DNA from 2 places in the Vibrio pelagius genome. Region 2 is predicted to be linked to the other one. Evidence: predicted binding sites of a transcription regulator. Region 2 holds the regulator's gene; the other holds the start of a gene.
What was found. Region 2 encodes CRP, which controls carbon source genes, mostly activating them, when cyclic AMP is high. Its sites were predicted from a motif close to TGTGANNNNNNTCACA; they were not measured.
Positions count from the first base shown of each region.

Region 1: malT (HTH-type transcriptional regulator MalT) is a predicted target of CRP. The motif match lies at 1,988-2,003, and genes of this name have one in related genera.

Region 1 is NZ_AP025504.1:1,043,810-1,047,853, forward strand. It holds gene malT (HTH-type transcriptional regulator MalT) at 1-1,798, opposite strand, end outside; gene vsple_RS18815 (glycogen/starch/alpha-glucan phosphorylase) at 2,366-4,044, shown strand, end outside.
Region 2 is NZ_AP025503.1:2,873,027-2,877,070, forward strand. It holds gene vsple_RS12805 (phosphoribulokinase) at 1-812, shown strand, start outside; gene crp (cAMP-activated global transcriptional regulator CRP) at 1,054-1,686, shown strand; gene vsple_RS12815 (DUF1338 domain-containing protein) at 1,850-2,641, opposite strand; gene astD (succinylglutamate-semialdehyde dehydrogenase) at 2,849-4,044, opposite strand, start outside.

The DNA.
Region 1 (4,044 bases), on a different replicon from region 2:
ATCCTTTGTAGCAGCACTCTTCCGCTTCGTCTAAGCGGTTCCAACACCAACAGATCTGAGCACGCACGCGCAACAGGAATTCATGAAGTGGTACGTATTGTAGTTGATGCTCTTCGATAAGCTTAAAGGCACTGTCTTGAAGTTCGAAAGCCGCTTGAACGTACCCCTGTGCTATCAGGATTTCGCTCTGTTGCAAAATCGCCCACAGTGCTTGATGGTATACCTGATATTGGCGTGCCAATTTCTCGGTTTGTTGCATCATAGGCAATGCGCGGCTTAAGTTGCCCATTACATGGTTAACTTCACCTACAACCGAAGTGGCAACGATACGGCTGCGGTAGACGGTAGTATTGAGTTGGCTTAGTGCCAATTCTGCTAGCTCGAGTGCCTTTTCAGGTTCGTTGCTGTTAATGGCAACTTGGGCTCGGAGTGCGTTGTACTGACCTTGCTGCTGGGTATCAAGCTCAATATTACGGGCCTGATATTGAGACTCTGCCTCTTCTAACAGTGTGCCTACTTGGTCATAGCGGTGTTGGCTCTGCGCTAACCAAGCACGCAGCATCGACAGTTTTGGGTCACTGTAAAGCTGATCTGGCGTTAGCTGTTTGATCGCCATCTCTAATGAAGAGAGTTCCCCTTGGTTAAACATCTGCCAGCCGTGAGTACCTAAGATCTGGACAATTAACTCAGCATTGTTGGCTCTTTGCGCATGGCGAAGAGCTTGGTGAGGCGTGTTCTGCTTTAGCCACGCTTGGGCGGCTGCATTGTGCAGCTCTGCTTCTTGCTGAGGGATGCGCGCTTGACGTTCGTGAGCTAAAAACTCAGCGAATAGATTGTGGAAACGGTACCAGTTTTTCTCACCCTCTAATGGGTAGATAAACAGTCCAAACCGGTTGAGAGACTCAATCATTCCTAGTGCGTCTTCACGTTGAGTGAGTGCACACACCAACTCATCATTAAAGTGATCTAACACAGAGCACTGCATTAAGAAGTGACGAGTCTCTTTGTCCAGCAAGTCAAAGACTTCTTCTACTAAGTAATCCCAGAGGTGGGCGTGATTAAAGTGAGAAACCGATTCTGCCGATTGAGCAAGTGTACGCTTTTGATGCTGTGCTTGTAGAGCTATCAACTGCAGTGCGGAAGGCCAACCTTCTACATAGGCACAGATGCTGCCCGCTGTGATGTCATCAACGCCATCCGTAACGCGTTGATTAAAGAAGCGGGTCGTCTCTTCTGTATCAAATGCCAACGAGTCGTTACCTAACTCTATCATCAGGTCACGTACGCGTAAGTTTGCTGTGCCAAGTGGTGGTGTCCCGCGACTCGTGACAACAAGCGTTAGGTTGTCTGGCATATGTTTCAAGAAGAAACGCATCGCTTCATGCACATCGTCATTGTTAACAAGGTGGTAATCGTCGAGTACAAGGAAGCACTCATGATGAAAGTTCGCCATTTCAGCGAACACTTCACTCAATAGAGAGTGCAGTGATGAGAACTGACGTTTTTCCGCTAATTTTTGCGCGTTAGGGCAGGCGTTTTGTGTCGCTTTATTGAGAGATTGCAGCAGATAGTTGATGAAACGGAAAGCGTCATTGTCGCTATCGTCAATGCTGTACCACCCGACGTTAGGTTTATCCACCAACCATTGAGCGGCCATCGTCGTTTTTCCGTAGCCTGCAGGGGAGCGGAATAATACAAGCTTATAGCAGTCGGCATTTTGCAGCAGATCTAATACGCGTGGTCTTAAGATTGCGTTGTGTAATCGCCCCGGGCGAGTCAGTTTAGACGGGATCCACATGTCGAAGGTTACCTATTCCGTAGCTCTTATCTCTATAAGGAGAGTCGATTGTGTATAACCGACCATCAGAACAAAAGCCGTTATGAATTAATTCTGAGGCTATGTTACGTGAAGAAAAATGGCACAGACCATGATCAGCCTCAGAAATCTTGCACTGTGGCATGTTTTGACTCAGCTACGCCCTATAAATGTGACATTAATCACCAAATGATGTGGTTTGCGATCGTGATATTGCTCAGTTCTACACGTGAATTTATGTAAAAGGTGAGAATAAGAAAAATATTTCGTGATCCAAATATCAGAACTCGCAAGAAAGTGAAAATAGGTAAACAAAAATTTCATCATTCAAAGTTAAGTTATGGAACGGGGGCTTGTGATCATAATCACTCCTATTTTTTATTCTGGAGCTGAACATGAGATTTAGATCACTAACCCAACGTCAGTACGCCCCCTACGCCCTTTCATCTACTCCTAGTCAGCCGTTAGACCGGGATGATGTTTAGTTAATTGTGACCATGCACGATATGTCACAGATGAATTAGAAAAAATAAAAGCGAGATTTCTGAAATGAAAGCAACTCAGCAAAAAACTTTTGATAAAGTGTCGTTCCAAGAAAGTGTTAAGAAACATCTGTCTGCAACCTACGCAACAACAGTAGAAACAGCGGACAGCCGCGCATGGTACCTAGCAATGGGACGTGCTCTAGCAGAACTGACAACATTCGATCTGCTTGCTACTGAAAATGATGAGAAGATTAAAAACGCCAAGAGCGTTAACTACCTATCTCTAGAGTTCCTCATTGGTCGTCTAACAGGTAACAACCTGATCAGCATGGGCCTTTATGAGCAAATCACTCACGCAATGGAAGAACTAGGTCAAAACCTGACGGATCTTCTAGAAGAAGAGCGTGACCCATCACTAGGTAATGGTGGTCTAGGTCGTTTAGCAGCATGTTTCATGGATTCGTGTGCAGCTCAAGAATTCCCAACAGTCGGTTACGGCTTACACTACGAATACGGCCTATTTAAGCAGTCTTTCGAAGACGGTCGCCAAAAAGAAGCGCCAGATGCATGGCGTGGCGTTGAAGGTTACCCTTGGGAGATTGCTCGCCCAGAACTGGCACAAGAGATCGGTTTCTACGGTCACGTTGAAGTGGTTGAAGAGAACGGGAAACAAGTTCGTAAATGGGTTCCAGGCATGTCTGTTAAAGCAATGCCTTGGGATCTACCAATCGTTGGTTACGAGTCAGATACTGTTTACCCACTGCGTCTTTGGGAATGTCAGGCTATTGCGCCATTCTCACTAGCAAGCTTCAACAACGGTGACTACTTCGAAGCACAACACGCGCTAATCGATGCTGGCAACATCACTAAAGTTCTATACCCGAACGACAACCACGAAAAAGGTAAGACTCTTCGTCTAATGCAGCAGTACTTCCACTCTGCAGCGTCTGTTCGCGATATCCTACGTCGCCACGAAGCAGCAGGTTTTGCTCTAGCGGATCTGCCTAAGCAAGAGACTATTCAGCTGAACGACACGCACCCAACAATCGCTATCCCAGAGCTAATGCGCATCCTAATCGATGAGAAAGGCCTAGATTGGGATACCGCTTGGGATATCAGTGCAAACACGTTCGCATACACGAACCACACACTACTTCCTGAAGCTCTTGAGACTTGGTCTGAGTCGCTAATCCAGCGCCTACTTCCACGTCACATGGAAATCATTTTTGAAATCAACCACCGCTTCCTACAAGACGTTCGTAAAATGTGGCCTGGCGATGGTGAGAAGCAAGCTAAGCTGTCTATCATCCAAGAAGGTTTCCACCGCATGGTTCGCATGGCAAACCTATGTGTGATTGGCTCTTACAAAGTAAACGGTGTAGCAGCGCTTCACTCACAGCTAGTTAAGAAAGACCTATTCCCTGAATTCAACGAGATCTTCCCAGGCAAACTGACTAACGTAACGAACGGTATTACGCCACGTCGTTGGTTGAAGTTCTGTAACCCAGGTCTATCTGCGCTAATCACAGATAAGATTGGTTCTGAGTGGCCGGCGAAACTTGAGCAGCTAGAAGGTATTGCTAAGTACGCGACAGACGCTAAATTCCAAAAAGAGTTCATGGCTGTTAAGAAAGAAAACAAACAGCGTCTTGCTGATTGGGTCCAAGAGAACATGGGTATCGAGCTAGATACTAACGCTATCTTCGACGTACAAATCAAGCGTCTGCACGAGTACAAGCGTCA
Region 2 (4,044 bases):
CTACCTCAGAAGCCTTCCGAAAAATGTTCAATATGATGGACGTGAAGGCTGCTTGGGTTGAAGGGGATAGTTTTCACCGCTTCACTCGACCAGAGATGGACGTCGAGATCCGCAAAGCGCGTGAGCAAGGGAAACACATCAGCTACTTCGGTCCGCAAGCCAACGATTTCGGCGCATTAGAAGAGTTTTTCCGCAAATACGGTAACGAAGGTACAGGACAAGTTAGACGCTACCTACACACCTTTGACGAAGCAGTACCTTACAATCAAATGCCAGGCACTTTTACTCCTTGGCAAGAGATCCCAGAAAACTCTGATGTGATGTTTTACGAAGGCCTACATGGTGGGGTTGTCGATGGTGATGTCAATGTATCGCAACACGTTGACCTGCTGATTGGCATGGTGCCCATCGTTAACCTAGAGTGGATTCAAAAATTCGTCCGAGATACACGTGATCGCGGGCACTCACGTGAAGCGGTGATGGATTCCATTGTTCGTTCAATGGACGACTATCTCAACTACATCACTCCACAGTTTTCGCGTACCCATATCAATTTTCAGCGAGTACCGACTGTTGATACTTCCAACCCACTTAACGCAAAAGGCATCCCTAGTCTTGACGAAAGTTTCGTTGTTATTCGTCTGCGTGGTATCAAAAACGTCGACTTCCCGTACCTGCTCGCTATGATTGATGGCTCATTTATGTCTCGTCACAATACACTCGTTGTGCCTGGCGGGAAAATGAGCTTTGCTATGGAGCTCATTGTAAGACCAATCTTACAACAGCTCATTGAAACGGGAAAAATCGGCTAACGGAATGGCGTTCTGGTTGATTACTTTTCATACCGTGATCATGTGCACAATTTTGCGTAAAAAATCGTAGCTAGGTCACGATTAAAATCAAGAAATAGTGACTGAAAAAGGATACTATTCTTAACCGAAACACAAGATAGCTTGCAGCACAGAACAAGTGCTCTTATCCTAAGAAGTCAAATTCAGGCTTAGCTAAAATATGGAAAGCGGCAAGCATACCCTGCAGAGGAAGTGAGATATTATGGTTCTAGGTAAACCTCAAACCGATCCAACATTAGAGTGGTTCCTTTCACACTGTCATATTCATAAGTACCCTTCAAAGAGTACTCTGATTCACGCTGGTGAAAAGGCAGAGACCCTGTACTACATCGTGAAAGGTTCTGTGGCAGTTCTTATCAAAGACGAAGAAGGTAAGGAGATGATTCTTTCTTACCTAAACCAAGGCGACTTTATCGGCGAGCTTGGCCTATTCGAAGAAGACCAAGAGCGTACTGCATGGGTTCGTGCAAAATCTCCTTGTGAAGTTGCGGAGATTTCTTTCAAGAAATTCCGTCAACTTATCCAAGTGAACCCAGACATCCTGATGCGTCTTTCTGCTCAAATGGCAAGCCGTCTACAAGTTACCAGCCAAAAAGTTGGTGACTTAGCGTTCCTTGACGTTACTGGCCGTATTGCACAAACGCTACTAAACCTAGCGAAACAACCTGATGCGATGACTCACCCAGATGGCATGCAAATCAAGATCACTCGTCAAGAGATCGGTCAGATTGTTGGCTGTTCGCGCGAGACAGTAGGTCGTATCTTGAAGATGCTAGAAGAGCAAAACCTAATTTCTGCTCACGGTAAAACTATCGTTGTTTACGGTACGCGTTAATCTCGATTAACCGATAAAAATTCAAAAGCCACCAAATGCGAATTTGGTGGCTTTTTCTTTATTGAGATACGAGATACGAGATACGAAAAGAACTCACAGAGTCCTATGTGGAAACTGTCCCGAAGCGAAACGTACCGCATCTCTATGGCTAACGTATCTTTCTTTAACCGTTAGTGCTCTCAAAGATTTTGTCAGCCGATGCTGCAACAAAACCGGTGTAGAGATCGCCATTCGCCATTGGGTAGCGCTTAGCAAACTCATAGAAGCCACCAGGCACCAATTCAGTCCCCTCAGAGAACTCTACCTTCACTTTATCTGCCATTGTTGATGACTGCTCTAACAGCACCTCTGGAGAGCCTTTCACTTGGCCGCCAACACTGTTGATTGTAAAGCCAGACTCACTCAGGTGATCATTCACGGCTTGCACCTCAGAGAACGCATTTAACTGGTTCACACTCACGGTAAAGTGGTTAGCACCATAACCATGCGCGGCTAACCAAGACGCGTATTCGCTCTCTGTCGCCAGTTGTTTGTAATCTTGGAAATCCAAGTCCCACAGACGACCGCCATATAGGAAATCCTGCCCCTCTAGCTTGCTTGCATCCACTTGCGCAACCAACTTAGCCACGATCGCTTGTAGCTCTGCAGAACACTCTTCCACTTTCAGCTCACTAATGAACACTTTGGGTTGGGTTGGATCTGGGTGTTCAAAGTGCTTAGCCACGAGTTTCTTGCTTTCAAACAGGTAGTCACCACACGCTTTGTAACCAAGTGCTAAGAAAGGTTTAGCCAGCGTCTCGATCCCCAAAGGCGCAACATTAAACGTACGCAACGCGATGTGATCATTGATAAGGTCTTCCTCTTCTTTCAACAGCTGATGTACCTTCTCAGCAGATGGGCAGAGGCGTTCGATGTAGTCATCCCAGAGGGATTTGAACAGTAGATCGGGTGTCATGGTGACTCCTTGTCGGGTTCTAGCAAGCTCAAGCTAGAGAGTTGGATTAGAAAGAGTGTGGCTGCGAGACAAAGTCAGCAGCCATCAGCTTGTGACATACTTATTTTATTGTTATATCTCGCTAGGTCAGACGCCCAGCGAGTAATCCAAAGGAGGTCAAACTTCCCTACCTCCAATTGTGATTTTTGTTGTAGGTGGCCGTTGTTGCTACAGCTCGATACCAGGGCTGAAAGTCGCTGGAAGCTGCGTTTCACGGCCTTCCATCGATGCCATTGGGTATGCACAGTAATCCGCTGCGTAGTAAGCACTCGGGCGTAGGTTGCCTGAAGCACCTGGGCCACCAAATGGTGCGTCACCACTTGCGCCTGTTAGCTGACGGTTACGGTTAACAATACCTGCACGGATATGATCAACGAAGTACTCCCACTCAGAGTCGTCTGTTGATACAAGGCCTGCAGACAAACCAAAACGGGTGTCGTTCGCCAATTCAACCGCTTGCTCTAATGAGTTGTAACGAATCACTTGTAGTAGTGGGCCGAAGTACTCTTCGTCTGGCAGCTCTGCAATGTTAGTTGCATCGATGATGCCCGGAGTGACGAATGCAGCTTCACCAGCTTTCGCTTCTACTAGGCTTACGCCACCTAAAGATTGCAGGTTTGCTTGCGCATCTAGAATGAACTTAGCCGCCGCTTCTGAGATTTGTGGCCCCATGAAAGGAGCAGGCTCAGCGAACGGTTGGTCTACACGAATCTTTTTGGTTGCTGCCACTAGGCTATCGAGCAGTTGATCACCTTTCTCACCCACAGGAACATACAGACGACGTGCACAAGTACAACGTTGACCCGCACTGATAAAGGCGGATTGGATAATGGTGTATACCGTAGCATCAACGTCACCAAAGTGTTCACTGATCACCATAGGGTTGTTACCCCCCATCTCTAGTGCCAGCATTTTACCCGGTTGACCCGCAAACTGACGGTGCAGTATGTGACCTGTGTTAGCGCTGCCCGTAAATAGCACGCCATCTATGCCTTTCGCATCCGCTAGCGCAATACCTGTCTCTTTAGCACCTTGAACAAGGTTAATGACACCTGCAGGTAGGCCAGCTTCTTGCCAAAGCTTCATCGCGAACTCACCTGTCCACGGTGTCTGCTCCGATGGTTTGAATACAATCGTATTACCCGATAGCAATGCAGGAACGATATGACCATTAGGTAGGTGCCCCGGGAAGTTGTAAGGCCCAAATACCGCCATGACACCTAGAGGGCGATGACGCAGAACGATCTGGTTACCCGCCGCTTCACGTGATGATTCACCAGTACGGTCGTGATATGCACGAATTGAGATAGCAATCTTACCGGCCATCGCACCCGCTTCAGTGCGAGTTTCCCAGATTGGTTTAC